4 regions of the Kitasatospora sp. NPDC056327 genome follow, and region 1 is predicted to be linked to each of the others. Evidence: riboswitches for the same ligand, from Rfam matches in the RefSeq annotation. Region 1 holds a riboswitch; each other region holds the start of a gene.
The links. Region 1 has a riboswitch for cobalamin ahead of ACFCX4_RS12650 (hypothetical protein). Riboswitches for the same ligand answer to the same signal wherever they lie in the genome.
Positions count from the first base shown of each region.

Region 2: it holds a riboswitch for cobalamin, as region 1 does, so the genes downstream of both, ACFCX4_RS20695 (cobalamin biosynthesis protein) here and ACFCX4_RS12650 (hypothetical protein) in region 1, are expected to answer to the same signal.
Region 3: it holds a riboswitch for cobalamin, as region 1 does, so the genes downstream of both, ACFCX4_RS04665 (CoA-acylating methylmalonate-semialdehyde dehydrogenase) here and ACFCX4_RS12650 (hypothetical protein) in region 1, are expected to answer to the same signal.
Region 4: it holds a riboswitch for cobalamin, as region 1 does, so the genes downstream of both, metE (5-methyltetrahydropteroyltriglutamate--homocysteine S-methyltransferase) here and ACFCX4_RS12650 (hypothetical protein) in region 1, are expected to answer to the same signal.

Region 1 covers NZ_JBHJRC010000066.1:4,219-10,758, forward strand. Annotated here, with positions in the region: gene ACFCX4_RS12645 (ferric reductase-like transmembrane domain-containing protein) at 1-679, opposite strand, end outside; cobalamin riboswitch at 963-1,119, shown strand; gene ACFCX4_RS12650 (hypothetical protein) at 1,347-2,243, shown strand; gene ACFCX4_RS12655 (cysteine synthase family protein) at 2,240-3,262, shown strand; gene ACFCX4_RS12660 (ATP-grasp domain-containing protein) at 3,259-4,587, shown strand; gene ACFCX4_RS12665 (MFS transporter) at 4,580-5,857, shown strand; gene ACFCX4_RS12670 (class I SAM-dependent methyltransferase) at 5,826-6,540, shown strand, end outside.
Region 2 covers NZ_JBHJRC010000140.1:2,189-10,722, forward strand. Annotated here, with positions in the region: gene ACFCX4_RS20690 (alpha/beta hydrolase family protein) at 1-767, opposite strand, end outside; cobalamin riboswitch at 945-1,156, shown strand; gene ACFCX4_RS20695 (cobalamin biosynthesis protein) at 1,237-2,205, shown strand; gene ACFCX4_RS20700 (cobyric acid synthase) at 2,202-3,716, shown strand; gene ACFCX4_RS20705 (putative cobaltochelatase) at 3,713-5,857, shown strand; gene cobO (cob(I)yrinic acid a,c-diamide adenosyltransferase) at 5,864-6,469, shown strand; gene ACFCX4_RS20715 (cobyrinate a,c-diamide synthase) at 6,624-8,066, shown strand; gene ACFCX4_RS20720 (M6 family metalloprotease domain-containing protein) at 8,304-8,534, shown strand, end outside.
Region 3 covers NZ_JBHJRC010000017.1:32,851-39,448, forward strand. Annotated here, with positions in the region: gene ACFCX4_RS04655 (CbtB-domain containing protein) at 56-280, shown strand; gene ACFCX4_RS04660 (CbtA family protein) at 298-1,167, shown strand; cobalamin riboswitch at 1,376-1,566, shown strand; gene ACFCX4_RS04665 (CoA-acylating methylmalonate-semialdehyde dehydrogenase) at 1,773-3,272, shown strand; gene ACFCX4_RS04670 (acyl-CoA dehydrogenase family protein) at 3,269-4,417, shown strand; gene ACFCX4_RS04675 (enoyl-CoA hydratase/isomerase family protein) at 4,417-5,490, shown strand; gene mmsB (3-hydroxyisobutyrate dehydrogenase) at 5,487-6,371, shown strand; gene ACFCX4_RS04685 (enoyl-CoA hydratase) at 6,368-6,598, shown strand, end outside.
Region 4 covers NZ_JBHJRC010000005.1:48,349-56,882, reverse strand. Annotated here, with positions in the region: gene ACFCX4_RS01610 (serine/threonine-protein kinase) at 1-431, opposite strand, end outside; gene ACFCX4_RS01605 (FHA domain-containing protein) at 428-1,171, opposite strand; gene ACFCX4_RS01600 (peptidoglycan DD-metalloendopeptidase family protein) at 1,287-2,168, opposite strand; cobalamin riboswitch at 2,396-2,561, shown strand; gene metE (5-methyltetrahydropteroyltriglutamate--homocysteine S-methyltransferase) at 2,734-5,073, shown strand; gene ACFCX4_RS01590 (adenosylcobinamide amidohydrolase) at 5,273-6,055, shown strand; gene ACFCX4_RS01585 (hypothetical protein) at 6,139-6,510, opposite strand; gene ACFCX4_RS01580 (polyprenyl synthetase family protein) at 6,607-7,689, opposite strand; gene ACFCX4_RS01575 (alpha/beta hydrolase family protein) at 7,921-8,534, shown strand, end outside.

The sequences.
Region 1 (6,540 bases):
GCGTGTGCCAGACGCTCAGCACGTAGACGACGATCACGAAGCGGTGCAGCCGGCGCCAGGTGTTCGGCCCGATCCGGTGCCGCACGTAGAACAGCAGGCCGAGTGGCACGGCCAGGTAGAGCGCGCCCTGCCCGAGCGGGATGGCGGTCCGGCCGGTGCCGGAGTCGTACCAGCCGGGCACGAAGCTGTCGGCGAACCCCGACCAGAGCCGGTCGCCCCACGTCGACTCGGCCTCGTAGCGCACGAGTTCGGCCGCGAACAGCAGCGCGTGCGCGAACATCAGGGCCGTCGTGGTCAGGCTCGTCGTGCGGTGCCAGCGCTCCAGGGTCTGCCGCGCGACCGGTAGCCGGGCGGGCCGCGGCCCGGACAGCAGCAGCCCGAGCACCACCGTCCCCCACGCCCACAGCAGCCCCGACCAGCCGAACGCCTGGCTCAGCAGGTACATCCAGTACGTGCCCGCGTCGTCCATGAACGGCATGACCGCCACCGTCGCCGAGGTGCCGGCGTTCATCCGGACGTACAGCAGCAGGAACACCGCCGCGGTGACGCCGAACGCCGCGCCCGCGTCGGGCAGTGCGGCCCGCAGGTCGGAGCGGAGGGCGACGCGTTCGGCGGGCCGTCGTCCGGCGGCGGGCGGGGCGTCCGGACCGTCGCCCCGCGGCGTCGTCTCAGGCAGCATCGTGGACCTTCCGGAACGGCGGGACACCGTTTGACGGTGTACAGCGGGAGGTGGGTCGAACAAGTGTGACGGAGGGGTTCCGCCTTGCCGAGCCCGTATCCGGCCAGAGTGACACGTGCGCCGCCGGTCCTTCCGCCGCAGCGCCCCGACGCCCCGGCCCGCGGACCGACGGCATTCGGACAACCGTGCGCGCGCGCTCTGCCACCGGAGCGCGAGCCCCCGTATGCTCGTGTCCGCAGCTGGTTCGCGCCTCCTGTCCGACCCGACCTCGGCAGCGCGACGCAAGAGGGAACCCGGTGGGAAACCGGGACTGTCCCGCAGCGGTGAGTGGGAACGAAAGCCGTCAACAGCACCGGGACCGGGCTCCGCCCCGGCCCGGCAAGCGACGGCCGGTAGGCGTGCGCCGCCCCCGGCGCACCGGCCCACGAGTCCGAAGACCTGCCGCTGCGCCCGCACCCCCACGTGCGGGCTGTGCACGGTGACCTCGTGGACCGGGTCGGCGGTACGGACGGCTGCGCAGCGTGCGACGACGCGCCGTACCTTCCTCCTCCGGGTCGTCACGCGGGGCTCGGAACGAGGAGGAGTACGTGTCCGTGACCGCGCGAGTTCCGCCCGCCCGCACCGGGCGCCGGCCGACCCGCCGTCCGGCGGCCCGGGTGGTGCCCCGGTGACCCCCACCGGAGGGGCCCGGCCCGCCCCGCCGCCGGGCGGCACGGTCTCCGGTGTCTGCCACGGCACCCTGGGCGAGCTGTACCAGGGGCCGCTGCACGCCGGCCCCCGGCCCGACATCGCGGTGGTGTCGTTCCCCGTCGACCGCCACTCCTGGGTGCACTTCACCCCGGGGACGGACCCACCGGGGCCGCTGCCGCTCGGGGAGAAGGCCGCGACGGCGGCCCGGCTGTTCCTGGAGCGCTTCGGACTGACCCTGCCGCCGGGCCGCTGGTGCGTGCACTCCGACCTCACCGTCGGTGTGGGCATGGCGAGTTCGACCGCCGACATCGTGGCGACACTGCGCTGTCTGTTCCGGATCTTCGCGCTGCCGTACGACACCGGGGTGGTGCTCGCCGTGCTGCGCGAGATCGAGCGCGCGGACAGCGTCTTCCTCGACGAGTTCGCCCTCTACCTGAGCGGCCGGCACCGGGTGGTGCGGCGGATGGGCGCCGGAATCGGCTTCCACACCGCGTACATCACCGAGCCCGGGACGGTGGACACCGCCGCCGTCACCGACCTGCTGCTCGGGCACTACCGGCGGCACGGCGAGGAGTACCGGCGCTGCCTGACCGACCTGCTGAAGGGCTTCGCCGCGGGCGACCCGGCCGCCGTCGCGCGGACGGCCACGGTGAGCGCCACGCTCTCCCAGCAGGTCCTCCCCAAGGCCACGTTCGACGAACTGCTCGCCCACCGCGAGGAGTTCGGCGCCGACGGGATCTTCGTCGCCCACACCGGCTGCCTGATCGGCTACCTGCTCCCCGGACGCCCCGACGCCGCGCTCAAGTCGGACCTGTCCGCGTTCTTCCACACGCTCGGCCACCAGTGTTCCTTCGCCCAAGGAGGCTACAGGTGATCCACCCCCACATCGCCGACGCCCTGAAGGTCCCCGATCTCGTCCGGCTCACCGACGGCCTCGTGCTGGTCCGGTTCGAGTCGATGAAGATCTACTCGGCGCTCGCCGCCGTCCGCCACCTGCTGGAACGCGGCACCGTCCACCCGGGCCAGACCCTGGTGGACAGCTCCAGCGGCATCTACGCCTACGCGCTGGCGCTCGCCTGCCACCGCTACGGCATGCACTGCCACATCGTCGCCTCCACCACCGTCGACGCCACCACCCGCGCCCAGCTGGAGATCCTCGGCGCCACCGTCGAGCAGGTCGTGCCCTCCCGCGACCTCAAGCTGGACCAGGAGCTGCGGGTGCGGCGGGTGCGCGAACTGCTGGCCGTGCACCCGGACTGGCACTGGATGCGGCAGTACCACGACGACATCCACTACCTCGGCTACCACGACGTCGCCGACCGGATCACGGCCGCCTTCCCCGGCGCCGCGCTGACCGTCGTCGGCGGCGTCGGCTCCGGTGCCTCGACCGGCGGGGTGGCGACCCGGCTGCGCGCCTTCGACCCGTCGGTGCGGCTGGTCGGGGTGCAGCCCTTCGGCAGCGTCACCTTCGGCAGCCAGGGGCACCACGACCCGGAGGCGATCATCGCCGGGATCGGCTCCTCCATCGTCTTCGACAACGTCCGCCACCACCTCTACGACGGCATCCACTGGCTGGACTTCACCCACGCGATGGCGGGCGCCGTCGCCCTGCTGCGCGACCACGCCGTCTTCGCCGGGCTGTCCACCGGCGCCGGCTACCTGGCCGCGACCTACGAGGCGCGCCGCCACCCCGACCGGCTGCACCTGGTGATCGGTGCCGACACCGGTCACCGCTACGTCGAGCGCGTCTTCGCCCGGCACGCCGAAGCCCCCGACCCGGCCGCGTTGAAACCGGTCGAGGTCTCCGCCCCCGAGGAGATGTCCATGCCCTGGTCCACGATGGCCTGGCGGCGCACCGCGTGCCCGCCGCACCCGAAGGAGCGGGCGGCATGAGCATCGTCTGCCTGGAGTCGCTCACCTTCGGCCTCGGTCACCTGGTGCGCGCCGCCGACGCGCTCGGTGAGCGGCTGACCCTGCTCACCCGCGACCGGTCCTACTACACCTACGAGCTGGACCGGCTGCCGGCCGACGCGCTGGACGTCGTGGAGACCGAGACCTTCGACGTCGACGGCCTCACCGCGCTGCTGGAACGCTCCCCGCGGCCGCGCGGCCTGATCAGCTCCACCGACACCTGGACGCTGGTCGCCGCCGAACTCGCCGAACGGCTCGGCCTGCCAGGCCTCGACCCGGCCGTGCTGCGGCTGACCCGCGACAAGTCGGCGGTGCGCCGCCGGCTGTACGAGGCCGGGCTGACCCGCGGCCGCGCGGTACCGGTCACCGGGGCCGGCCCGGAGACGGCGGAGGCAATCCTCAAGGAGCCCGGCCTGCCCGCCGTCCTCAAGGACACCGCGGGCACCGGCAGCCAGAACGTCTGGCTGGTGCGCGACCCGGCGGAGCTGGACGCCGTCCTCGCCGAGGCCGCCGGGCGGGAGTTCCGCGGCCGGCTGTTCGCCGAACCGTACTTCGCCGGGCCGGTGTACAGCGCCGAGACGCTCGGCTGGGACGGCCGGACCAGGCTGCTGGGCGTCTCCAGCCGGCTGATGTCGCCCGAGCCGTACTTCCGCGAGGAGATCACGGCGTTCCCGGTGGCGTTCCCGGAGCCGCGCCGGGCGGCGCTGGAGCGGTGGCTGGGCGACGTCCTGGCCGCCGTCGGCTACACCGACCGCTTCGCGCACGTGGAGTTCGTGCTGACCGCGGACGGTCCGGAGGTCGTCGAGATCAACCCCCGGATCGGCGGCGCGCTGGTCGGCGAGGGCCTGTGCCGCGCGCTCGGCGTCAACGTGTACGAGGCGCTGGTCGAGGCCGCGCTCGGCCGCCGGCCCGCGCTGATGGACGCCGAGCCGCCCGGTGGCCCCGCCGTCGCCTTCGTCCTCGGCTACCCGGCCGCGCCCGGGGTGTTCACCGGTGTCGCCGGGCTGGAGCGGCTGGCCGGCCTGCCCGGCTCGCCCGCCTGGTACCCGGTCAGGGCGCCGGGCGACCTGGTCGAGCACCTGGCCGACAGCCGGGGCTACGCGGGCATCGTCTACGCCGAGGGCGACACCGCGGAGCTGGCCACCCACCACGCGGTCGCCGCCGCCAACGCCCTGCGGGTGCTCACCGAACCGGCCGGGCCCACGTCCGCGCCCGGGCCCGTTCCGGTGCTCGGGCCCGCGCCCGACCCCGCGCCCGCCCCGGGGGCCGCCGGTGAGGGCGGGGGCGGCGGGGCCGACGGTGGCTGAGCGCGCCGCCGGCCCGGCCGGGCTGAGGGCCGCCCTCGGCACGCTCGACGGGCCGCTGCGGTTCCTGCTGCTCAGCTCGTTCCTGATCCCGCTCGGCAGCTTCATGGTGCTGCCGTTCATGTCGGTCTTCCTGCACGAGCGGCTCGGCATGGGCCTCGGCACGGTCGGCGTCGTGCTGGCGGCGGCCTCCCTCGTGCAGTTCTCCGGCGGCATCGCCGGCGGCGCACTGGCCGAGCGGATCGGCCTGCGGCACACCATGCTGTGGGCACTCACCGTCCGCACGGCGGGCTTCGTCGGCCTGCTGCTCGCGCTGCGCTGGCCGCCGCTGGCGGTCGGCGCGCTCGTGCTGACCTGCTGCGGCGCCGCACTGTACCTGCCCGCCAACAAGGCCTACCTGGTACGGGGCGTCGACGACGAACGCCGGCCGGCGTTCCTGTCGGCCGGCAACGCCGCCCTCAACGCGGGCATGGCGGTGGGGCCGCTGATCGCCGGGCCGTTCGTGCTCTCCTCGCCCGGCTACCTGTTCCTCGCCGTCACGGCGCTGTTCGTCCTGGTCACCGCCGGCCACGCGGCCCTGCCCGCCGGGTCGGCGCCGAAGCGCGCCGACGCACCGGGAACCGGACAGGGCCTGCTGGCCGGGCTCGCGGTGCTGCCGTTCGCGGCCAACGCGCTCGCCTTCTACCTGTACTTCCACTTCCAGCACTTCCTGGCGATGTACGCGGTCGAGCAGGCCTCCGGCACCTTCTACAGCCTGGTGCTGCTGCTCTGCTTCACCCTGGTCGTGGTGGTGCAGCCGCTCGCCTCCGACGCGATCCGGCGGATGCCCTACCCGGTGGCCCTGGCGGCCGGCTTCGCCGGGCTCGCCGCCGGGCTGGCCGTGCTCGCCGCCGGCACCCGGCCCGCGCTGCTGGCGGGCGGGGCGCTGATCACCCTGGGCGACATCGTGCTCTTCCTCAAGAACGACCTGGAGGCGCTGGCCCGCAGCCCGCGCTCGGACGCCGTGGTCTTCGGGCAGCAGCGGCTCGGCGCCGGACTCGGCGCCTGCGCCAGCGGCATCCTCGGCGGACAGCTCTACGGAATCTCCGAACGGGGCGGCCACACCGGCCTGTTCTGGCTGCTCGCCGCCGCCCAGTGCCTGCTGCTGCCCCCGCTGCTGCTCGCGCTGCGCTCCCGCGCGGCCGGGACCGACCCCCAACCGCACCCCCAACCGCACGACGACGAAGGAGCACTGAGGCCGTATGACACGGACGGGCGGGTTCCAGGACGATGACTTCTGGACCGAGTTCCACGACTTCCTGTTCTCCGAGCAGCGCCACGAGCAGGCCGAGCAACTGCTCGGCTCCTCCCCGCTGCTGGACCTCCCGGCCGGTTCCCGGGTGCTCGACCTCTGCTGCGGGCCCGGCGTGTTCAGCGTCCCGCTGGCGCGCCGCGGCCACGCGGTCACCGGCGTCGACCTCAGCGAGCCCATGCTGGAGCGGGCCCGGCGGCTCGCCGAGGAGGCCGGCGCCAAGGTGACGTTCGTCCGGGCCGACGCGCGCGCCTACGAGGCGCCCGGCGAGTTCGACGTGGTGCTCAACATGTTCACCTCCTTCGGCTACTTCGAGGACCCCGCCGACAACGCCCGGGTGCTGCGCACCATGCACGACAGCCTGACGCCCGGCGGCACGCTCGTCCTCGACCTCGCGGGCAAGGAACTGCTGGCCCGCCGGGTCACCCCGCCGAAGGTGGTGCGGCGCGGCGAGGACCTCGTCGTCCAGACCGACACGGTGCTGGACGACTGGGCGCGGCTGCGCAGCGACTGGGTGATGGTGCGCGGCGACCGCGTCACCCGCGCCACCCTGGTGTGGTTCGTCTACAGCGCGGTGGAGCTGCGCCGGATGGCCGAGGAGGCGGGTTTCGGGCGGATCGAGGTGTTCGGCGGCTTCGACGGCCGCCCGTACGACGAGAACGCCG
Region 2 (8,534 bases), on a different contig from region 1:
TCCAGCACCAGGCTGCTGATCGCGGGGGAGAGGTCCGAGCGGGCGGCGGTCTGCAGGGCCATCGTGGCGCCCAGCGACCAGCCGTACAGCACGACCCGGCCCGCGCCGGCGTCCAGGGCGGTCCGGACCGCCGCCTCGACGTCGCGCCACTCCGTCTCGCCGAAGTGGCCGAGACCGTCCGGGGAGGCGGGCGCCCCCGCGTCGCCCCGGTAGGTCACCACGAGCGCGGGCAGCTCCAGCCTCCGCAGTTCGGGCAGCACCGGGAGGGCCTGCCGGCGGTCGTCGTCCGGGCCGTGCACCAGGATCACCCAGGTGCCGCGCTTGCCGGCCAGCCGCCAGGCGGGCATCGCGCCCAGCTCGCCCTCCACGGCGGTGTCGGCGAACGGCAGGCCCAGCGCCGCGGACGGGTCCCCGAGGTACACCCGGGGGGAGAGACGGACCTCGGTGCCGGGGGTGAGGGTGCCGTGGTCGGCGCGGACCAGGCGGCGGGTGACGCCCCGCTCGTCGGCGTGCAGCACCTCCTCGACGACCGCGTGGCCGTCCTCGCCCCACTCGACGGCCCAGCGGCCCGGGCGCTCGCTCTCCGGACCGCGGGTGAGCGTGACCCGGCCCGCGCCGAGGCTCTGGACCAGCACCGGGCCGGTCCGCTCCCGGACGCCCGCCGCCGGACGGACCATCCGCTCGGACGCCCGGCGGCCGATCACCAGGACGGCCGCCCCGGTGCCGACGGCGGCGGCCGCCGCGGTGGCCGCGATTCCCCAACGCATACTCGCTCCCCGATGGCTCGGTGCCGGGACCCCTCGGTGTCTGGAACCCACTGCTCAGCCCAGTCCACTCGCGGCGGCGGGCCGCGGCCAGCAGGACACGGCCGTACGGGTTGTTCCGGGACGAAGGTCACACCGCCCCGGCGGGCCGCCGGAGGCTGTGACCAACCCCTCCGTGACCTCGGTTGACTCCCGGTTCGGGCCCGTGATGGGATCCTTCAGCCAATACGGAGGCATGCAGAGGAAGCCGGTGCGAGTCCGGCGCGGTCCCGCCACTGTCACCGGGGAGCACGACCGGAAGAAGCCACGGCGCGCCGTCAGAAGCCGCTGGAAGGCCCGGGAGCGCGTCCGACCCGGAAGCCAGGAGACTCTCGCCCCCGGTTCGTCGATCCAGGGCGCGGACCCTGAGTGAGGACACGCACGCCATGCAGGCTGCCCCGCCCGGCCGGCCCCTCCCCCGCCCGCTGCCGACGTGCGCCCGCTGACCCGGGCCGCCGTCTTCGGCGCGGGCGCCGTCGCCGGCTACCTGGCCGACGCCCGGTTCGGCGATCCGCGCCGCGGCCACCCGGTGGCCGCCTTCGGCACCGCCGCCGGCCGCCTCGAACGCCTCCTCTGGCGCGACCACCGCGGCGCCGGCACCGCCTACACCGCGCTCTGCGTGGGTACGGTCGCGGCCGGCGCGCTCGCCGCCGACCGGCTGCTGACCCGCCGTCCGCTCGGCCGGGCCGCACTCGCCGCCGCCGCGACCTGGACGGTACTCGGCGGCACCTCGCTGACCCGGGAGGCCCGCACCGTCGGCCGCTCACTGACCGCCGGGGACCTCACGGCGGCCCGGGAGCGGCTGCCGCACCTGTGCGGGCGCGACCCGAGCGCGCTGGACGAGCAGCAGCTGGCCCGCGCGGTCGTCGAGTCGGTCGCCGAGAACACCGCCGACGCCGTGGTCAACGCCCTGGTCTGGGGCGGCCTGGCGGGCACCCCCGGTCTGCTGGCCTTCCGCGCCGTGAACACCCTGGACGCGATGGTCGGTCACCGCTCGCCCCGCCACGCCCGGTTCGGCTGGGCCTCGGCCCGGCTGGACGACGTGGCGGGCTGGCCGGGCGCGCGGCTGACCGCGCTGCTGGCGGTCGCCGCCGCGCCCGAGCCGCGCACCGCCTGGCGGGTCTGGCGGCGCGACGGCTCCGCGCACCCGAGCCCGAACGCCGGTCAGGCCGAGTCGGCCTTCGCGGGCGCGGTGGGCGTGCGCCTGGGCGGCACGCTGCGGTACGGCGAGCGCGTCGAGCACCGGCCGGTGCTGGGCGGGGAGCTGCGCCCCGTCGGGGTGGACGACATCGAGCGGGCCTGCGTGCTCTCCCGGCGGGTGAGCGCGCTGGCCCTGGGTACGACCGTCGCCGGGCACCTGCTGCTCCGGGCGGCGCTGGGCGGGAGAAGGGGCAGGACATGAGCGGGGCACTGCTGGTCGCCGGGACGACCTCGGACGCCGGGAAGAGCGTGGTGACCGCCGGCATCTGCCGCTGGCTGGCCCGGCAGGGCGTCGCGGTCGCGCCGTTCAAGGCGCAGAACATGTCGCTGAACTCCTTCGTCACCGCCGACGGTGCGGAGATCGGCCGCGCGCAGGCGATGCAGGCGCAGGCCGCCCGGGTGGAGCCGGAGGCCGCGATGAACCCGGTGCTGCTCAAGCCCGGCGCGGACGGCCGCAGCCAGGTGGTGCTGCTGGGCCGGCCGGTCGCCGAGGTCGGCGCGCTGGACTACCGCGAGCGCAAGCCGGTGCTGCTGGAGCGCGCCCTGGAGTGCCTGGCGGACCTGCGCGGCCGCTTCGACGTGGTGGTCTGCGAGGGCGCGGGCTCCCCCGCCGAGATCAACCTGCGCGACCGGGACATCGCCAACATGGGCCTGGCCACCGCGGCGGGGCTGCCGGTCGTCGTGGTCGGGGACATCGACCGCGGCGGCGTGTTCGCGGCCATGTACGGGACGCTGGCGCTGCTGTCGGCGGAGGACCAGCGGCACGTGGCCGGCTGGTTCGTCAACAAGTTCCGCGGCGACGCCCGGCTGCTGGCCCCCGGCCTGGAGATGCTGCTCGGGCTGACCGGCCGTCCGGTGCTCGGCACCCTGCCGATGCTGGCGGACCTGTGGCTGGACGCCGAGGACTCGCTGGACCTGTCGACCGTCGTCGACCGGACCGCCGCACGCGGCCCGTACGGCGCGGACGTGCTGCGGGTGGCCGTGCTGCGCTTCCCCCGGCTGTCCAACTTCACCGACCTGGACGCGCTCTCCCAGGAGCCCGGCGTGCTGGTGCGCTGGGCGACCCGGCCCGAGGAGCTGGCCGACGCCGACCTCGTCGTGCTGCCCGGCACCCGGGCCACCGTCGCGGACCTGGCCTGGCTGCGCGAGCGCGGCCTGGAGCCGGTGCTGCGGGCGCGGGCGGCGGCCGGGCTGCCGGTGCTCGGCGTCTGCGGCGGCTACCAGATGCTGGCCCGGTCGATCGTGGACGGCGTCGAGTCGCGGGCGGGCGCGGTGGACGGCCTCGGGCTGCTGCCGGCGCACGTGCGGTTCGGCGCGGAGAAGGTGCTCGGCCGGCCCGTCGGCGAGGCCTACGGGGAGCGCGTCGAGGGCTACGAGATCCACCACGGGATCGTCACCGCCGAGGGCGGCGAGGCGTTCCTGGACGGCTGCCGGGCGGGCTCGGTGTGGGGCACCACCTGGCACGGCGCGCTGGAGAACGACGGCTTCCGGCGCGCCCTGCTGCGCGAGGTCGCCACGGCGGCCGGCCGCGCGTTCGTGCCCGCGCCGGACACCTCGTTCGCGGCGGCGCGGGAGGCCCGGCTGGACCGGCTGGGCGAACTGATCGAGGAGCACGCGGACACCGACGCGCTGTGGAAGCTGATCGAGGGCGGGGTGCCGGCGGCCGGATCGCTGCCGTTCCTGCCGCCCGGAGCCCCTGGAGAGCCTGCATGAGTGACGTCCGTTACCCGTTCACCGCGATCGTCGGCATGTCCGACCTGCGGCTCGGCCTGCTGCTGAACGCGGTCTCCCCGGCGGTCGGCGGCGTGCTGGTGCGCGGAGAGAAGGGCACCGCCAAGTCGACCATGGTGCGGGCGCTGGCCGGCCTGCTGCCGTCCATCGCGACCGTCGACGGCTGCCGCTTCGCCTGCGACCCGGCCGCCCCGGACCCGCAGTGCCCGGACGGCGCGCACGCCGGCGCGGCGTCCGCCGAACGCCCCGCCCAACTCGTCGAGCTGCCGGTCGGCGTCTCCGAGGACCGGATCGTCGGCTCGCTGGACCTGGAGCGGGCGCTCGCCGAGGGCGTCAAGGCCTACGAGCCGGGGCTGCTCGCCCGGGCGCACCGGGGCGTGCTCTACATCGACGAGGTGAACCTGCTGCAGGACCACGTGGTGGACCTGCTGCTGGACGCCGCCGCGATGGGCCGCTCCTACGTGGAGCGCGAGGGCGTGTCGGTGCGGCACGCGGCGCGCTTCCTGCTGGTCGGCACGATGAACCCGGAGGAGGGCGAGCTGCGGCCGCAGCTGCTCGACCGGTTCGGCCTGACGGTGGAGATCGCCGCCACCCGGGAGCCGGCCGAGCGCGCCGAGGTGGTGCGCCGCCGCCTCGCCTACGACGCCGGCCCGGACGCGTTCGCCGCCCGGTTCGCCGCGGAGGAGCTGGCCCTCGCGGCCCGGATCACCGCCGCGCGGGAGCTGCTGCCCGCGGTGGAGCTGACCGACACGGCGCTGCGCCAGATCACCGCCGTCTGCGCGGCGTTCGAGGTGGACGGACTGCGCGCGGACATCGTGATGGCGCGCACCGCCGTGGCGCTGGCCGCCTGGGCGGGGCGCACCGAGGTGCAGGCCGAGGACGTCCGCAAGGCCGCCCAGCTGGCGCTGCCGCACCGCCGCCGGCGCAACCCCTTCGACGCGCCGGGGCTGGACGAGGAGCAGCTGGACCGGGTGCTGGAGGAGCAGGCCCGGCAGGAGCCGGAGCCGGCGGAGGCCGCGGAGGGCTCCGGGCCCGAGGAGGACCCGGACCCGGAGGGCGGTCCGGACGGTCCCGACGGCGACGGCCCGCAGGACGGCGGTCCCGACGGCCCCGGTGGCGGCGCGCCCGAGCCGTCCGCCGGCCCGGAGGCGCCGGAGGCCGGGGCGACCGGCCCCGAGGAGCCCGCGGACTCCGGCGGGGCCGGGGAGGCCGCTCCGCAGCCGGTGCCGGCCCAGCACCCCTCCCCCGGGCGCGAGACGGCGCCGGTCGCGGCCGGCGACCCGTACCGGACCCGGCTGTTCGCGGTGGACGGCACCGGGCGGGGCGCCCAGGGCCGGCGCTCCCCCGCCGAGACCGACGGCGGCCACACCGTCCGGGCCCGCCGTCCGCGCGGCCGGCTCGCCCGGCTGCACCTGAGCGCCACCCTGCGCGCCGCCGCGCCGCACCAGGTGGCCCGCGGCCGCGACTCGCGGGCCCTGGTGCTGCACAAGGACGACTTCCGCGAGCAGGTGCGCCAGGGCCGGGAGTCCAACCTGGTGCTGTTCGTCGTGGACGCCTCCGGTTCGATGGCCGCCCGGCAGCGGATGACCGCCGTCAAGGGCGCGGTGCTCTCGCTGCTGATGGACGCCTACCAGCGCCGCGACAAGATCGGCATGATCACCTTCCGGGGCTCCTCGGCCGAGCTGGCGCTGCCGCCCACCTCCTCGGTGGAGGTCGGCGCGGCCCGGCTGGAGTCGCTGCCCACCGGCGGGCGCACCCCGCTGGCGGCCGGTCTGCTGCGCGCCCACGAGGTGCTGCGGGTGGAGCGGCTGCGCGACCCGGACCGCCGGCCGCTGCTGGTCGTGGTGACCGACGGCCGGGCCACCGGCGGCGGCCGGGACGCCGTCGCGCAGTCGCACCGGGCGGCCGGGCTGCTGGCCGCGCAGGGCGTGGCGAGCGTGGTGCTGGACTGCGAGTCCGGCCCGGTCCGGCTCGGTCTGGCGCGCACCCTGGCCTCCCGGCTGCGCGCCACCGCCGTGACCCTGGACGAGCTGCGCGCCGACGGCGTCGCCTCGCTCGTCCGCGACAGCCGTCCGGGCGGTACGAGCCGTCCGGCCACCACCGCTACGCGAAAGGCGGCCTGAGCCGACATGCCCAAGGGTGTTCCCGAGAGCGTCCCCGACGACGGCCTGACGACCCGCCAGCGCCGTACCCTGCCGATCACCGCCGTGCACACCGGTCCGGGCAAGGGCAAGTCCACCGCCGCGTTCGGCATGGCGCTGCGCGCCTGGAACCAGGGCTGGCCGGTCGGGGTGTTCCAGTTCGTGAAGTCCGCCAAGTGGAAGGTCGGCGAGGAGAACGCGCTGCGGGTGCTCGGCGCCTCCGGCGAGGGCGGCACCGTCGACTGGCACAAGATGGGCTCCGGCTGGTCGTGGATCCAGCGCTCGTCCGAGCAGGAGATGGACAGCGAGGCGGCGGCCAAGGAGGGCTGGGAGCAGGTCAAGCGCGACCTCGCCGCCGAGACCTACCGCTTCTACGTGCTGGACGAGTTCACCTACCCCATGCACTGGGGCTGGGTCGACCCGGAGGAGGTGGTGGCCGTGCTGAAGGACCGGCCGGGCAGCCAGCACGTCGTCATCACCGGCCGGTACGCGCCCGAGGCGCTGACCGGCTTCGCCGACCTGGTCACCGAGATGACCAAGGTCAAGCACCCCATGGACGCCGGCCGCAAGGGCCAGCGCGGTATCGAGTGGTAGCCGCGGAGGGCGGTGGCCGGGAGGAGCCGGGCACGGCGGAACGGCCCGCGGAGGAACGGCCCGCGGCGGGACCGGGTACCGGGGAAGCGGGCGCCGGGGAAGCGGGCGCCGGGGCATCGGGCGCGGAAGAACTGAGCACGGAAGAACTGAGCACGTGAACATCCCCCGTCTCGTCGTCGCGGCGCCCTCCTCGGGCGCCGGCAAGACGACCGTCGCCACCGGCCTGATCGCCGCGCTCGCCGCGCGCGGACTGGCCGTCTCGCCCCACAAGGTCGGCCCGGACTACATCGACCCGGGCTACCACGGGCTGGCCGCCGGCCGGCCCGGCCGCAACCTGGACGCGTTCATGTGCGGGCCGGAGCGGATCGCCCCGCTCTTCCTGCACGGCGCGGCCGGGGCGGACGTCGCGGTGGTCGAGGGCGTGATGGGGCTGTTCGACGGCGCGTCCGGGCGCGGCGAGCTGGCGTCCACGGCGCACGTGGCCAAGCTGCTGCGGGCACCGGTGGTGCTGGTGGTGGACGCCTCCTCGCAGTCCCGGTCGGTGGCGGCGCTGGTGCACGGCTTCGCCTCCTGGGACCCGGAGGTCCGCCTCGCCGGGGTGATCCTCAACCGGGTCGCCTCGGACCGGCACGAACTGCTGCTGCGCGAGGCGCTGGAGGAGGGCTCGGGCGTGCCGGTGCTGGGCTCGGTGCGGCGCTCGGCGGCGGTCGCCACGCCGTCCCGGCACCTGGGGCTGATCCCGGCGGTGGAGCGCTCGGCGGAGGCGCTGCGGGCGGTGGCCGACATGGGTGAACTGATCGCCGCCTCGGTGGACCTGGACGCGGTGCTGGCGCTGGCCCGGACGGCGCCGCCGCTGGACGGCGCCGGGCCGTGGGACCCGGCGGCCGAACTGGCGGCGCTGTCCGGCCCGGCGGGCGGTGCGGTGGGCGCCGGGGCCGGCGGTGCGGTGGGCGGTGCGGCCGGCGGGGGCGCGCCGCGGATCGCGGTGGCCGGGGGTGCCGCGTTCTCGTTCTCGTACGCCGAGAACGCCGAACTGCTGGCCGCCGCCGGTGCCGAGGTGGTGCCGTTCGACCCGCTGCACGCCGACGCCCTGCCGGAGGGCACGGCGGGTCTGGTGATCGGCGGCGGGTTCCCCGAGCTGTACGTCCGGGAGCTCAGCGCGAACGGCCAGCTGCGGGCCGCGATCGCGGCGTTCGCCGCCGGCGGCGGCCCGGTCTCGGCGGAGTGCGCCGGACTGCTCTACCTCGGGCGCGAGTTGGACGGCCTGCCGATGTGCGGGGTGCTGGACGGCTCGGCCCGGATGACCGAGCGGCTGACCCTCGGGTACCGGGAGGCGGTCGCGCTGCACGACTCGCCGCTGGCGCGGACCGGGGCCCGGCTGCGCGGGCACGAGTTCCACCGGACGGTCTGCGAGCCGGGCGCCGGCGAACGGCCCGCCTGGGGCTGGCGGTTGCCGACCGGCCCGCACACCGAGGGATTCGCGGGCGCGGCGGGAGCGGAGAATGTTCACGCTTCGTATCTGCATCTGCACTGGGCGGGATACCCGCAGCTCGCCGCCACCTTCACGGCGGCGGCCGCGGCGTACCGGGCGGGCTGAGCCGCACCCGGCGGAAACCGACAGCGCTCCGGGTCTGGTGCTGCGGCCGTGCGGGGCGTCAAAATAGGGACAGACAACCACATATCGCCCAGTTCGCAACCGGTACCGGCCGGACCCGACCGCCTCATGGCGAGCCGACCGATTGCCGGTGACCGCCCGTCCGGCGGGGCGCCGCCCGCGTCAGCGCGGTGCCGGACACGCCCCGGCGGGGTGGGCAGGCTCGAAGGAGCCGTCACCATGCGTCACACCTTAACCTCGTTGCGTCCCCGGGCCGTCCCCGGCGACCTCTCCCGTCCGCACCTCTGCCCCGTCCCACTGGCCCCGGCCGCACTGGCCGAGCTCCACGACGAGTACCGGCAACTGGTCGAGTCCCGGCGGCTCCCGGAGCAGATCTCCTTCGCCCAGTACTACCGCGTGCTGCGCACCCAGTGGCGCGGCGAGAACGTCGTCGGCCTCGACGACGGCGCC
Region 3 (6,598 bases), on a different contig from region 1:
GCCGTCGTCAGAGCTCCACCGAACGGGACGCGTGTTTCCCCCAGGAGGTCCTGCCATGGCCCAGTCCGTCCTCTCACCCAGCCTGCCCGCGGGCGGCTCCGCCCCGGCCGCGCTGCCGATCCGCGCCATCCTGCCCTGGGCGCTGTTCCTCGGCACCCTGATGCTGGTCCTGCTCTACTTCGTCGGCGCCGAACAGGGCGCCACCTCCCTCATCTCCGGGGCCACCGTGCACGAGTGGGTGCACGACGGCCGCCACCTGCTCGGCTTCCCGTGCCACTGAGCGGAGACCGGGCACCGATGAACAACTCCGCAACCGTCTCCTCGGGCACCGTCGGAAAGCTGCTGCTGCGGGGCCTGATCGCGGGCCTGATCGCCGGACTGGTGGCCTTCGTCTTCGCCTACACCGTCGGCGAGGGCCCCGTCTCGGACGCCATCGCGCAGGAGCAGTCCCAGTCCGCCGGCGCCGGGCACCACCACGGCGAGGCGGCGGAACCCGCCGGCGACCACGCCGACTCCCACGGGGCCGCCGGCACCGCCGACGCCGCCGGCTCCGGTGACGAGGAGGAGGAACTGGTCAGCCGCGACCTCCAGTCCACCGCGGGCCTCGCCACCGGGGTCCTGGTCTACGGCGTCGCCGTCGGCGGCATCGCGGCGCTGGCGTTCTGCTTCGCCCTCGGCCGGATCGGCCGGTTCGGCCCCCGGGCCACCGCCGCGCTGGTCGCGGGCGCCGCGTTCGCCACCGTCTACCTGGTGCCGTTCCTCAAGTACCCGGCGATGCCGCCCGCGGTCGGCAACCCGGACACCATCGGGAAGCGCACGTCGCTGTTCTTCCTGATGATCGCGCTCAGCGTGCTGATCGGTGTCGCCGCGGTCATCCTCGGCAGGCGCCTGGCTCCGCGTCTGGGCACCTGGAACGCCGTCGTCGCGGCCGGTGTCGGCTACGCCGCGGTGATGGCGCTGCTCGCGCTCGTCCTGCCGTCCAACGACGACGCGATCCCGGACGGCTTCCCGGCCGGGCTGATGTGGGACTTCCGGCTCGCCTCGATCGGTCTCCAGGCCGTGCTGTGGACCGGGTTCGCCCTGGTCTTCGGCGCCCTGGCACAGCGGGCCCTCACCCCCGCCGCGCCCGTCGGGGACCGCACGGCCGCCCCCGCTCCGGCGGTCTGACGGACAGTTCCGGAAAGCGCACGGTTCGACCCTGCCGAAGGCGCGCCGGCGGGGTCGAACCGTGCGCTTTCCCGCTTTCACGGCACCTGCCCGTCGCCCCGCCCGCCGGAACCGGAACCGGGGCGGGACGTCCGGTGACGGGTGACGGGTGACGGGTGACGGGTGACGGGCGATGGAAGGCGGGAGGCGGGTGGCGCTCTGGACTTACTAGGACGTCCGACTATATGGTCGTGGACAAGGCCCGCAGTGCAGGGAAGCCGGTGTGAATCCGGCACGGTCCCGCCACTGTGACCGGGGAGTTCGTCGCCGCAGTACCAGCCACTGGCCGCTGGCCGGGAAGGCCGGGCGACGCGCGCCGATCCGGGAGTCAGGATACCGACTGCGGGTGTTCCGTGTTGTCCACGAGGATGGAGCAAACACGCATGGCACCGGTCTGCGCTCTTCCCGACCCTGGTGATCCTGCGACGGCCGCGGCCCGCCCGTCACCCTGACGGCTCGCCGCGCCCGGCAGCCCCCACGCCCGCGCCCGCCCGGGCGCCGTGCGGGCGGACGCCGTGCGCCCCTCCCTCGGATCCTCCTGACGCCCTGACGAGAGCAGGTTCGTGATGGTCCGTGAACTGCACCACTTCATCGCCGGCAAGCCCGCCGCCGGCACCTCCGGCCGCTTCGGAGACGTGTACGACCCCAATACCGGCCGCGTCCAGGCCCGGGTGCCGCTGGCGTCCCGCGCCGAGGTCGAGGCCGTGATCGCCGACGCGGAACAGGCCCAGCCCGGCTGGGCGGCCTGGAACCCGCAGCGCCGCGCCCGGGTGCTGCTGCGCTTCCTCCAACTCGTCGAGCAGGAGCGGGACGGGCTCGCCCGGCTGCTCTCCGCCGAGCACGGCAAGACCGTCGCCGACGCCCACGGCGACCTCCAGCGCGGCCTGGAGGTCGTCGAGTTCGCCGCCGGGATCCCGCACCTGCTGAAGGGCGAGTTCACCGACAACGCCGGGACCGGCATCGACGTGTACTCGATGCGCCAGCCGCTCGGCGTCGTCGCCGGCATCACCCCGTTCAACTTCCCGGCGATGATCCCGCTCTGGAAGGCCGCACCGGCGCTGGCCTGCGGCAACGCCTTCGTCCTCAAGCCCTCCGAGCGCGACCCCTCGGTGCCGCTGCGGCTCGCCGAGCTGTTCCTGGAGGCGGGACTGCCGCCGGGCGTGCTGAACGTGGTCAACGGCGACAAGGAGGCCGTGGACACCCTGCTGGAGGACCCGCGGGTCCAGGCGGTCGGCTTCGTCGGCTCCACCCCGATCGCCCAGTACGTCTACGCCACGGCCGCCGCGCACGGCAAGCGCGCGCAGTGCTTCGGCGGCGCCAAGAACCACATGATCGTCATGCCGGACGCCGACCTCGACCAGGCCGCGGACGCGCTGATCGGCGCCGGCTACGGCTCCGCGGGCGAGCGCTGCATGGCGATCTCGGTCGCCGTACCGGTGGGGGAGGAGACCGCCGACGCCCTGGTCGCCAAGCTGGTCGAGCGGATCGGCGCGCTCCGGGTCGGCCGCTCGGACGACCCGGAGGCCGACTTCGGACCGCTGGTCGGCCGGGACGCGCTGGAACGCGTCCGGGGCTACCTCGACCTCGGCGTCCGGGAGGGGGCCGAACTCGTCGTCGACGGCCGGGACTTCCGGCTGGAGGGGCACGAGGACGGCTACTTCCTGGGGGCCTCGCTCTTCGACCGGGTCACACCGGACATGCGGATCCACCGCGAGGAGATCTTCGGCCCCGTGCTCACGGTCGTCCGTGCCGCCGACTACGAGGAGGCGCTGCGCCTGCCCAGCGAGCACGAGTTCGGCAACGGCGTGGCCATCTACACCCGCGACGGCGACACCGCCCGTGACTTCACCCGCCGCGTCGACACCGGCATGGTCGGTGTCAACGTGCCGATCCCGGTGCCGATCGCCTACCACACCTTCGGCGGCTGGAAGCGCTCCGCGTTCGGTGACCTCAACCAGCACGGCCCGGACTCCGTCCGCTTCTACACCCGCACCCGCACGGTGACCTCCCGCTGGCCCTCCGGGGTCAAGGAGGGTGCCAGCTTCACCATCCCCACGATGGGCTGAGCGCCGTGCACGATCTCGACCAGGAACAGCGTGCCGTCGCCCGGGCCGTCCGGGCCTTCGCCGACGAGCACCTCGCCCCGCACGCGGTGGAGTGGGACCAGGCCAAGCACTTCCCCGTCGACGTGCTGCGCAAGGCCGCCGACCTCGGCCTGGGCGGCGTCTACGTCCGGGAGGACGCCGGCGGATCAGAACTCACCCGGCTGGACGGGGTGGTGGCCTTCGAGGCGCTCGCCACCGGCTGCCCCTCGATCGCCGCCTACCTGTCGATCCACAACATGGTCGCCTGGATGGTCGACCGCTACGGCACCGACGGGCAGCGCCGCCGCTGGCTGCCGGGGCTCTGCGCGGCCGAGCAACTGGGCAGCTACTGCCTCACAGAGCCGGGGGCCGGCTCGGACGCCGCCGCGCTGAGCACCCGGGCCCGGCGCGACGGGGACCACTACGTCCTGGACGGGGTCAAGCAGTTCATCTCCGGCGCGGGCACCTCCCGGGTCTACCTGGTCATGGCCCGCACCGGCGGCCCGGGACCGCGGGGCATCTCCGCCTTCCTGCTGGACCGGGAGGACCCCGGGCTGTCCTTCGGCCCGAACGAGCGGAAGATGGGCTGGAACGCCCAGCCCACCCGCCAGGTGGTCCTGGACGGCGTCCGGCTGCCCGCCGACCGCCTCCTCGGCACGGAGGGGGAGGGCTTCCGGATCGCCATGAGCGGACTCAACGGCGGCCGGCTCGGCATCGCCGCCTGCTCGCTGGGCGGGGCCCAGAGCGCGCTGGAACGCACCATGACCTTCCTCGCCGAGCGGGAGGCGTTCGGCACCCGGCTGCTCCACGCCCAGGCGCTCCAGTTCCGGCTGGCCGACATGGCCACCGAACTGGAGGCCGCCCGGGCCCTGGTCCGGCGGGCCGCCGACGCCCTGGACCGCGGCGACGCCCGCGCGCCGCAGCTGTGCGCGATGGCCAAGCGCCACGCCACCGACACCGGCTTCGAGGTCGCCGACTCCGCGCTCCAACTGCACGGCGGCTACGGCTACCTGGCGGAGTACGGCATCGAGAAGATCGTCCGCGACCTGCGGGTGCACCAGATCCTGGAAGGGACCAACGAGATCATGCGCGTCATCGTGGCCCGCGGCCTGACCGGAGCCGCGTGATGGGGAACAGCGCCACCGACCAGGTCCTGGTCCACCGCGAGGGCCGGGCCGGACTGATCGTCCTCAACCGGCCGTCGGCCCTGAACGCCCTGACCCACGCCATGGTGGGGCGGATCGCGCAGGCCCTGGACACCTGGGAGCACGACGACCGGGTCGCCACCGTCGTCATCACCGGAGCCGGCGACCGGGCCTTCTGCGCCGGGGGCGACATCGTCGCCATCCACCGGGCCGCCACCGGCGGCGACCCGGCCGCCGTCGAGGAGTTCTGGCGCGACGAGTACCGGCTCAACGCCCGGATCGCCCGCTACCCCAAGCCCTACGTCGCGGTGATGGACGGCATCGTGATGGGCGGCGGGGTCGGCGTCTCCGCCCACGGCAGCGTCCGGATCGTCACCGGGCGCACCCGGGTCGCGATGCCGGAGACGGGCATCGGCTTCGTCCCCGACGTCGGCGGAACCTATCTGCTCGCCCTGGCGCCCGGCGAACTCGGCACCCATCTCGCCCTCACGGCAGGATCGGCCGGTGCGGCGGACGCCCTGCTCTGCGGCCTCGCCGACCACTTCGTCCCCGCCGAGCGCCTTCCCGCCCTGCTCGACGACCTGGCCGAATCGAGTGTCCACGACGCCCTCGCCCGGCACGTCGCGCCGGCGCCGCCCGGCGTGCTGGCCCGGCAGCGCGAGTGGATCGACGACTGCTACGCGGCCGACAGCGTCGAGGAGATCCTCGGCCGGCTCGGCGACAGCGGCGAGCCCGAGGCCAGGAAGGCCGCCGACCGGATCGGGGCCAACGCGCCGACCGCGGTCAAGGCCACCCTCGCCGCCCTCCGGCGGGCCCGTGCCCTCGGGCCGCTGGAGGCCGTGCTGGACCAGGAGTACCGGAGCTCCTGCGCGGCGCTGGCGACCCCGGACCTCGCCGAGGGGATCCGGGCCCAGGTGATCGACAAGGACCGCACTCCGCACTGGAACCCCGCCACCCTGGACGCCGTCGGACCCGCCGCGGTGGCCCGCTGGTTCGCCCCGCTGGGCGAGCGCGAACTCGGCCTCGCCGACCTCACCCCCCTGGAGCGCTGGTGACCCTCACCGTCGGATTCGTCGGACTCGGCAACATGGGCGGCCCGATGGCCGCCAACCTCGTCGGGGCCGGGCACACCGTCACGGGGTACGACCTCGTGCCGGAGGCCGTCGACCGGGCGGCCGGGTACGGCGTCCGCACCGCCGCCACGGCCGCCGGGGCCGCCGCGGACGCGGACGTGGTGTTCACCATGCTGCCGAGCGGGCGCCATGTCCTGGAGGTCTACCGGGAGCTGGTCACCGTCACCCGGGGCGCGCTGTTCGTGGACTGCTCGACCGTCGCGGTCGGGGACGCGCGCGTCGCCGCCGACCTGGCCCGGACCGCCGGGCACCGGGCCGTCGACGCGCCGGTGTCGGGCGGCGTGACCGGGGCCGGGGCCGCCGCCCTGACCTTCATGGTCGGCGCGGAGGACGCGGACTTCGCCGCGGTCGAGCCGGTCCTCGCCGCGATGGGCCGCAAGGTGGTCCACTGCGGCGCCTCCGGTGCCGGGCAGGCCGCGAAGATCTGCAACAACCTGATCCTCGGGATCTCGATGATCGCGGTCGGTGAGGCGTTCGTCCTCGGCGAGAGCCTCGGTCTGAGCCACCAGGCGCTCTTCGACGTCGCCTCCACCGCCTCCGGTCAGTGCTGGGCCCTCACCAGCAACTGTCCCGTCCCCGGGCCCGTCCCGACCAGCCCCGCCAACCGGGACTACGCGGCGGGCTTCGCGGCCGCCCTGATGGCCAAGGACCTCGGCCTCGCCGCCGACGCCGCCACCGCGCACGCGGTCCCCGCGGAACTCGGCAGCAGGGCGGCGGAGCTGTACGCGCAGTTTGCTGCCGGAGGGGGCGCGGGCCTGGACTTCTCGGCGATCGTCACCACTCTCAGGGAGGCCCGCGCGTGAGCGACCACGAAACGATCCTGGTGGCGCGTGCGGGCCGGGTCGGCCTGATCACGCTCAACCGGCCGGAGGCGCTCAACGCGCTCAACACCCGGCTGATGAACGAGGTCGTGGCCGCGGCCACCGCGTTCGACCGGGACCCGGAGATCGGCGCCCTGGTCGTCACCGGCTCGGAGAGGGCCTTCGCGGCCGGCGCGGACATCAAGGAGATGCGCTCGCTGGAGTTCGTC
Region 4 (8,534 bases), on a different contig from region 1:
CCCTCGCAGATCTGGGCGAGCAGGGCGGGGCCCGACCGGGGGGTGCGGTCCTCGGCGAGCAGGGCGTCCAGCGAACAGTCCGCCTCTTCGAGCACGAGGACGGTGGAGCCGTCGAGCTCGGGCCGGCCGGGTTCGTCGACGGCGAGGATCTCGTACAGCCGGATCAGCCGTGAGGCGCTGACCCGGCTGAGCACCTCGGTCTCCCGGTCGGCGAGGTCGCGCAGGTGGCGGAGCTGGCGCGGGGTCCGGGTGCCGGTGGGCAGGAACTTGAGCGCGGCGCGCGAGGGCAGGCCGGGCCTCGGCAGGGCCCGGCGGGCCGCGTACACGCTGCCGAAGGAGCCGTTGCCGAGCAGCCGGTCGACCCGCCAGGCGCCGATCCGGTAGCCCTCCGGGACGGGCAGCGCACCGGTGGGGCCGGACGGCAGGTTCACCGTGCGTGCCCGGGGGAGAGGAGGGCGAGGTCCTCCTCGCGGACCAGGTCGAACCGCAGGGCCAGGGAGGCCAGCGCGTCCTTCTTGCCGACCAGGCGCGGACCGGAGGAGGCGCTCTCGGGTCCGGCCTTGAGCCGCAGTTTGACGGCCAGGTAGTCGATGTTCCACTGCACGGCGGCGCGGTTGGCGGACGGCCAGAGCGGGCGGAGGCGTTCGACGACCTGGTCGACGGTGGGCGGCAGGGCGTGCGGCTCGCCCCGGAGCCGGGGTTCGCAGAGCGCGGCGAGCACCAGGAAGTAGCGCCGGGTGCGGTCGAGCGGGAACGCCAGCAGGGTGGGTTCACGGTCCGGCCCGGCCGGCGCGTCGCGGTCGGCGTAGTCGTGGCGCGGTGCCCAGACGTCGAGGCTGAGCAGTTCGGAGACGGCCGGCAGGACGAGCCGGGCGAACTCGAACGGGACGGGCGCGGCCAGCCGGCCCGGTGCGACCTTGATGTGCTCGCCCGCGCCCTCCGGGTTCTCCACCACGTAGGTCGAGGTGCGGCTCAGGTTGCTCAGCGTCCAGTACGTGCCGGTGGCACCGATCTCGCCGGCGGTGCGGGAGACGCCGCCGTGCGGGATGCCCAGGCCCGGCGCGGCGTCCCCGGTGACGGCCCGGCCGAACCGGAGGGTCTCTCCCGGGGACAGTCGGAGCCGCTCGGCCGGGACCATTCCGGGCCCGGGCACCACGATGATGCTGTGCATGCCGCTTCCCCTCCCCCGTGCAGCGGTCGGGGAAAGGGTAGCGAGCGGAATCAAACGTTCCTGTAACGATCGGTCATGGAGCCCGGGAGCCGCGAGGTTTCGCGGTGGTGTCGGCTCAGCACTCGCCGCGCCAACGGAAGGAGTCGATCGTCCGTCCGCCGGCCGGGAGGTTGCCCCGGCCCTCGGCCCAGCCGTAGTGCAGGCACTGGCCGCCGCCCTCGCGGAACGACACCTGGACGTGGTCGGCGCCGGGCTCCTCCGTCCCGTTGTTGAAGTACGACCGGCGCGGGCCGCAGGTGCTGGCGGGTTCGTCGACGGCCGAGCGGCAGACCGTACCGGTGCCGTCGGCCCCCGAGTAGAAGCAGACGCTGCCGGACGGACAGTCCTGCCAGGCCGCGGCCGGGCCACCGGTGCAGTTGCGGCTGGTGACCTTCGGCCAGGACTTCTGCAGGCCGCTGTACTCGACGCCGTCGAAGCGGGCCGGCACCCGGTCCTTCTCGTAGGTGAAGTCGCCGGTCGGCGCGTAGCGCTGCTCGTGGTGCAGATGCGCCCAGTCGTTGGCCCGGCCGGTCTTCCCGATCCTGCCGATCGGGGTGGACGGCGTCACCGGGTCACCCTTCTTCACGTAGGTCGCCGGGGCGTCCATCAGGTGGTAGTAGGCCGTGAACCAGCCGTTGCCGTGGCTGATCTGGACGGTGTTGCCGGAGCCGTTGTCCCAGTACGTGGCGGACACCGTACCCGCGGCGGAGGCCAGTACCGGGAGGCCGTCGGACCCGGTGTTGCCCTCGACGAAGATGTCCAGGGCCGGGCTGTGGTCCCCGCCGTAGGTGTGCAGCTCCCAGGTGGTGCCGCACGGGAACGGCAGCTGGAAGGCCGGCGGCGCCGGCCGCGTGGCGGCCGTCGCGGCGCCCGGTCCGGCGGGGAACGCCGTGAGCAGGACCCCCAGGACGGCCATCAGCACGCCTGACCGCCACCACGCGTGGAAACGGTTTCTCATTCTCTACCCCCTCGTCCGGTCGGGTCCGCCCGGGGCCGGTACCACCTCGCAACACCGAGGGTGCGGCGGTCGGGACCCCGGTCGGCGTCCGGACTCCGGTGGGCGGTGGCCCCGGTGGGGCCGCCCCGTGCGGCGGACATCGTGGTGAATGGTGGTGCCGTGGTCGCGGGTTTGCCTCTAGGGTGGTGCCCGCAGCTGGTTCGCCCCGTCCGCCAGGCGGGGCGTCGTAAGAGGGAACCCGGTGACGCCTATCGGCCAGTCCGGGACTGCCCCGCAGCGGTGAGCGGGAACGACCGCCGTCATACGCACTGGGCCCGGGCCGGGTCTGGGAAGCGACGGCCAGTAGGTGTCCGCCCTCGACGAGGGCGGGTGTGCCCGCGAGTCCGAAGACCTGCCCGCTGCCCGCCCGCGGATCGTCCGCGCGCGGCTGTCCGATGACCTCGTGGGCGGGTCGGCGTGCACACCCTGCGGAGCCTTTCGGGCGTCCGTGCGGGTTGTCGTCCCCTTCGCGCACTCGTGCCGTCATCGGGCACTGGAGGAGCAAGACTCGCGAAGGAGAGTCCCCTTGACGACGAAGTCCGCAGCTGCGGCGACGCTGCCCACCGTGCACGGCTACCCCCGGCAGGGCCGGGGCCGGGAGCTGAAGAAGGCCATCGAGGGCTACTGGAGGGGCACGGTCACCGCGGACGCCCTGCTGGCCGCGGCCTCCGGTCTGCGCCGGGAGAACTGGACGCGGCTGACCGCGGCGGGAATCCGGGAGGTTCCCACCGGGGACTTCTCGCTCTACGACCACGTGCTGGACGCCTCGGTGGCCGTCGGCGCGATCCCGGACCGCCACCGCGCCGCGGTCGAGGCCGACCCGCTGGACGGGTACTTCGCCATGGCGCGCGGTACCCAGGACGTCGCGCCGCTGGAGATGACCAAGTGGTTCGACACCAACTACCACTACCTGGTCCCCGAGCTGGGGCCGGACACGGTGTTCGCCGCGAACCCGGCCAAGGCGGTCGGCGAGCTGCGCGAGGCGCGCGCGCTCGGCCACGACGCCCGGCCGGTGCTGGTCGGCCCGGTCACCTACCTGCTGCTCGCCAAGCCCGCGCCCGGCGTGGCCGCCGGCTTCCAGCCGATCACCCTGCTGGACCGGCTGCTGCCGGTCTACGCGCAACTGCTCGCCGATCTGCGGGCGGCCGGGGCGCACTGGGTGCAGCTGGACGAGCCCGCCCTGGTCCAGGACCGCACCCCCGCCGAGCTGAACGCCGCCGCCCGCGCCTACCGTGACCTCGGCGCGCTCACCGACCGTCCGAAGCTGCTGGTGGCCAGCTACTTCGACCGCCTCGGCGAGGCCCTGCCCGTCCTCGCCAAGGCCCCGGTCGACGGTCTGGCCCTGGACTTCACCGGCCCGGCCGCCGCGAACCTGGACGACCTCGCCGCCGTCGGCGGCCTGCCCGGAAAGCGCCTGGTCGCCGGGGTCGTCGACGGCCGGAACGTCTGGATCAACGACCTGGAGAGGTCGCTGGCCACCCTGGCGACCCTGCTCGGTCTCGCGGACCGGGTGGACGTCGCCCCGTCCTGCTCGCTGCTGCACGTGCCGCTCGACGCCGGCCTGGAGCGGGAGGTCGACCCGCAGATCGCCCGCTGGCTGGCCTTCGCGAAGCAGAAGACCGAGGAGGTCGCCCTGCTCGCCCGCGGCCTGCGCGAGGGCACCGGCGCGATCACCGCCGACCTCGCCGCCAACCGCGCGGACCTGGCCTCCCGCGCCGCGTCGCCGATCACCCGCGACCCGGCCGTCCGGGCCCGCGCCGCCGCCGTCACCCCCGACGACGCCCGCCGTGCCCGGGCCTACCCCGAGCGGGCCGTGGCCCAGCGGGCCCGCCTCGGCCTGCCCCTGCTGCCCACCACCACGATCGGTTCCTTCCCGCAGACCACCGAACTCCGGGTGGCGCGCGCCGATCTGGCGGCGGGGCGGATCGACGCGGCCGCCTACCGGGAGCGGATGGAGGCCGAGGTGCGCGAGGTGGTCGCCCACCAGGAGAAGGCCGGGCTGGACGTCCTGGTGCACGGCGAGCCCGAGCGCAACGACATGGTCCAGTACTTCGCCGAACAGCTCACCGGCTACCTGGCCACCCGGCACGGCTGGGTGCAGTCCTACGGCACCCGCTACGTGCGCCCGCCGGTGCTCGCCGGGGACATCTCCCGCCCGCACCCGATGACCGTCGACTGGTTCCGCTACGCCCAGGGCCTGACGGACCGGCCGGTCAAGGGCATGCTGACCGGCCCGGTCACCATGCTCGCCTGGTCCTTCGTCCGCGACGACCAGCCGCTCGCCGACACCGCCTGCCAGGTGGCGCTGGCCCTGCGCGACGAGGTCACCGACCTGGAGGCCGCGGGCGCCGCCGTCGTCCAGGTCGACGAACCCGCGCTGCGCGAGACCCTGCCGCTGCGGGCCGCCGACCGCCCGGCCTACCTGGAGTGGGCGACGGAGGCGTTCCGGCTGGCGACCTCCGGCGTCCGTGCCGACACCCAGGTGCACACCCACATGTGCTACGCGGAGTTCGGCGCGATCATGACGGCGATCGACGAGCTCGACGCGGACGTCATCTCCCTGGAGGCCGCCCGTTCGCACATGGAGGTGGCCGGTGAGCTGGCCGCCGCCGGCTACCCGCGCGAGGTGGGACCGGGGGTGTGGGACATCCACTCGCCGCGCGTGCCGGGCACGGAGGAGGTCGTGGAGCTGCTGCGCACCGGGCTGGCGGCGATCCCGGCGGAGCGGCTGTGGGTGAACCCCGACTGCGGGCTGAAGACCCGCGGCCGGCCGGAGACCCGTGCCTCCCTGGAGAACCTGGTGGCCGCGGCCCGCCTGCTGCGGGCGGAGCTGGCGGGCGGAGCCGCGGGCAGGCCCGTCGGCTGATCCCCGGGCCGGGGGACGGTGTCAGCCCGCCCCCGGCCCGGTCCTCGTCCGGGTCCTCGCCCCGAGCCGCGGCCCGAGCCGCGGAGTCCGCGGGCCGCGCGGACTCCGCGGCCGGTTAGGATCCCCGGGTGCCCGCCGGGCCGGTGAGCTGCCGGACCCGGTGGGAGGAGCGGACCGACCGGACTTCCGACCCCGAGGGGTGATCAACGCGAACGGCTTCCTGCCCGGGGCCCGTCTGCCCACCGTCCTGCGGGCGGCGCGGTCGGAGGACGGCTCCTGCCGCCATCTGCTGGTCTGGAAGGCCGGCCCGGGCTGGCGGATGGTCAGCAGCGCGGTGCTGGGCGGGGGGCTGGGTGAGCGCGAGTGGGTGCTGAACGCCCAGGTCAGGCCCGGCTACGGGCGGATGGACCCCGACCGGCACCTCGCGGAGCTGGCAGCGGCCGAAGGGCTGCGCGGGCCCGGCGTCGGGCTGATGACGGCGGCGGAGGTCGACGACTGCACCTGGGCCGAGGACGGCGGCGCCGTCGCCCTGGTGACGACCGGCATCGGGGTTCCCGTCTGGGCGGCGGCGCCCGGGCCGGCCGCTGCGGAAGTGCCCGGTCCGTACGTCCCCGGCACGATCAACGTCCTCGCCGTGGTGCCGGCACCGGTGGCCGACGCCGGTCTGGTGAACCTCCTGGCGACCGTCACCGAGGCCAAGGTGCAGGCGCTCCTGGACGCCGGGTACGCGTGCTCCGGGACGCCGTCCGACGCGGTCTGCGTGGCCGTGCGGACACCCCGGCCGCAGGAGGCGGCCGATCCGTTCGGCGGCCCGCGGTCGCGCTGGGGCGCCCGGCTGGCCCGGGCGGTTCACCGGGCCGTCCTGGAGGGAGCCGAGCTCGACCGGGACCGCCGCGACCGGGGCCCGGCGCCCTTGCACACGGGCCCCGGGCCGGACTGCCGCCGCACGGACGTCCTGTCCCGGGGGCGGGTCCCCGCCTGAGCGGGCGGGCCCGGGTCGGGCGCGCAGGGCAGCGCGCGCCGGGCGGGACGGGCGGTGGGGGACCGGCCGGGGCCGGGGCACCGTCAGGCCGCGGGCGGGGCCGTCGTACCGGCCGGGAGCTCCCGGGTGAACATGAACTCCTCCAGGGCCGTCACCAGCGCGGTCCGGCTCCTGGTGCTCCACGAGCCGAGGTGGTCGGGTTCACGGAGGGCCCTGCGCCCGATGCCGGGGAGCCGCAGGAAGTCGACCTCGTAGCGGCCCCCGGGGTCGCCCTCCGGCTCCCAGCGGACGTCGAAGCAGAGCCCGTCGTGGGACAGGTGGCCGCTCACCAGCACCGATCCGTAGAACCACTCGACGGTCTCCGGTGAAGGGTCCACGGCGTAGAGGCTGTTCATGTCGATGCTCCAGCCGGGTGCCATGCGCAACGGCTGCAGCCGCCGCCAGGTCTCGCTCATGTCGTTCCTCACGTCCTCACGTCCTCACGTCGTCACGTCCGGGTATGTGCGGGCCCGGCCGTGCGCGGCCGCGGGCCGGGGTTCCGGCTGCCCCGCTCATCCGCCCGGCAGCACGTTCGTCAGCGGCAGCCCCTCGAAGAAGGCCACCGCCTCCGCGCGCCAGTACGGGCGCCAGCCGGCGGCCTCGGCACCGGCCGCCTCCGCGCAGCGCCGCAGGTCGGAGCGGAGCCTCGCGTCGACGCCCAGCGACCGGGCGAGCGCGCGGACCTGCTCCAGCGTCCCGGCCGGGCGGTCCGGGTCGCCGAGCGCGGACTCCACGACGGCCCGGCGCGGCCCGTCCGCGGCGGCGAGCAGGGCGGTCACGGCGTAGCTGCGGCGGCCCGCGCGCAGGTCGGCGCCGGTGGACTTGCCGGTGGCGGCCTCGTCGCCGAAGAGGTCGAGGTAGTCGTCGCGCAGCTGGCCGCCGATGCCGACCAGGGTCGCGTAGCGGCGCAGCCGGGCGTCGTGGGCGGAGAGGTCCTCGCCGGCGGCCAGCAGGCCCAGGCGCAGCGGGGCGAGGACGGAGTACCGGGTCGACTTGTACTCGCAGACGCCGTGCAGGAACTCCTCGTCCGGCAGCGGGAGGAGGTCGCGTTCGAGGTCGGCGATCTGGCCGGTGACGGTCTCGGCGCCGGCGTCGAGCTGGATCCGGAGCATCTCCCGGCACAGTTCGGCGGGGACGTCGGCCTCCAGCAGGACCCGGGCGGAGAGGAAGGCGGCGAGGTCCCCGGCGAGGAGGGCCAGGCCGAGGGCGGTTCCGTCGGCGTCCGGGAACTCCCGGCGGTAGGCGTAGTAGGTGGACGGGCCGCCGCGGCGCAGGGGGGCGTCGTCGATGATGTCGTCGTGGACGAGTCCGTGGGTCTGGAGCAGTTCGATGCTCAGCGCGGCCTCGGCCAGACCGGGGACCGGGTCGGTGGTGACCAGCCGGGCGGCCTCGTACAGCAGGGCGACCCGCAGCCGCTTGCCGCCGCGCAGCGAGAGGTCCCGCAGCAGTTCCAGGCAGCGCGGGGTGAAGCGGCTGAGCGGCGTGGTGTCGAGGCGCTCGGGCAGCGCGGCGAAGTAGGCCTCGAAGCGGAGGTCGAACCGGCGCCGGTGTCCGGCGGCCCGTTCGCGGGCGGCTGCCATGATCGTCTCGTTCACGGGGCCAAGCTTCGCACCCGTGCGGGGGCCACCGCCGGGCGGTGTGCGGGCGGGCCGGATTTCGGCCAACCGTGCGAAAGGTCTGGTCGTGGTCACGACACCCCCCTAGAGTGACCGCGATCCTTCACACGTGGCCTTTCCTTCACTCCTCGTTCACCGGTCCCGGACGTTCGGCGCAGCCTCCCCATAACGCGGGTCGTCCGACCCCATCGAGCCGGAAGGGCCGGGTCCGTGACGCAGGCGTTCCAGTCCCCCGGCTTCGCCACCCTGGCGGCCGGGCGCGCCGTGGAGACGCGGCTCGTCGAGGACCGCTGGCAGGCGGTGGCCTGGGAGGTGGGGACGGACCGGCGCCGGGTCGTCACCGACCGGCCGGGAGGCGTCCACCTCAGCGAGATCGAGCCGGACGGCGGCGCGATCTGGTGGTTCGACGCCGACGGCTCGGGGGAGGGCCGGTGGCGGCGCGAACCGTTCGCCGGGGGCACGGACGCCGAGGCGCTGCCCGGCGTGCCGCCCGGGCGGGCGTACGGTGTGGCCTTCGACCGGACGGGTGCGCTCGCCGCGGTGTCCGTCGGCGTGGACGGCGCCTCGCACTGCTACATCGGGCCGCCCGCGGGCGAGGCACGGCTGATCGGGTCGGCACCCGGGTACCTGGGCCTGGCCGACCTGTCGCCGGACGGCCGACTGCTCGCCCTCGGCGGGCGGCCCGACGGGGACGACGCCGTGCTCCTGTGGCCGGCGGACGGCCGGCCGGACGGTGCGCTGCGGCTCGCCGGGAGCTGCCGGCTGCGGCTCTGGCCGATCGAGTTCAACCCGCTCGCCGCGGCCGGGCCCGAACTGCTGCTGGT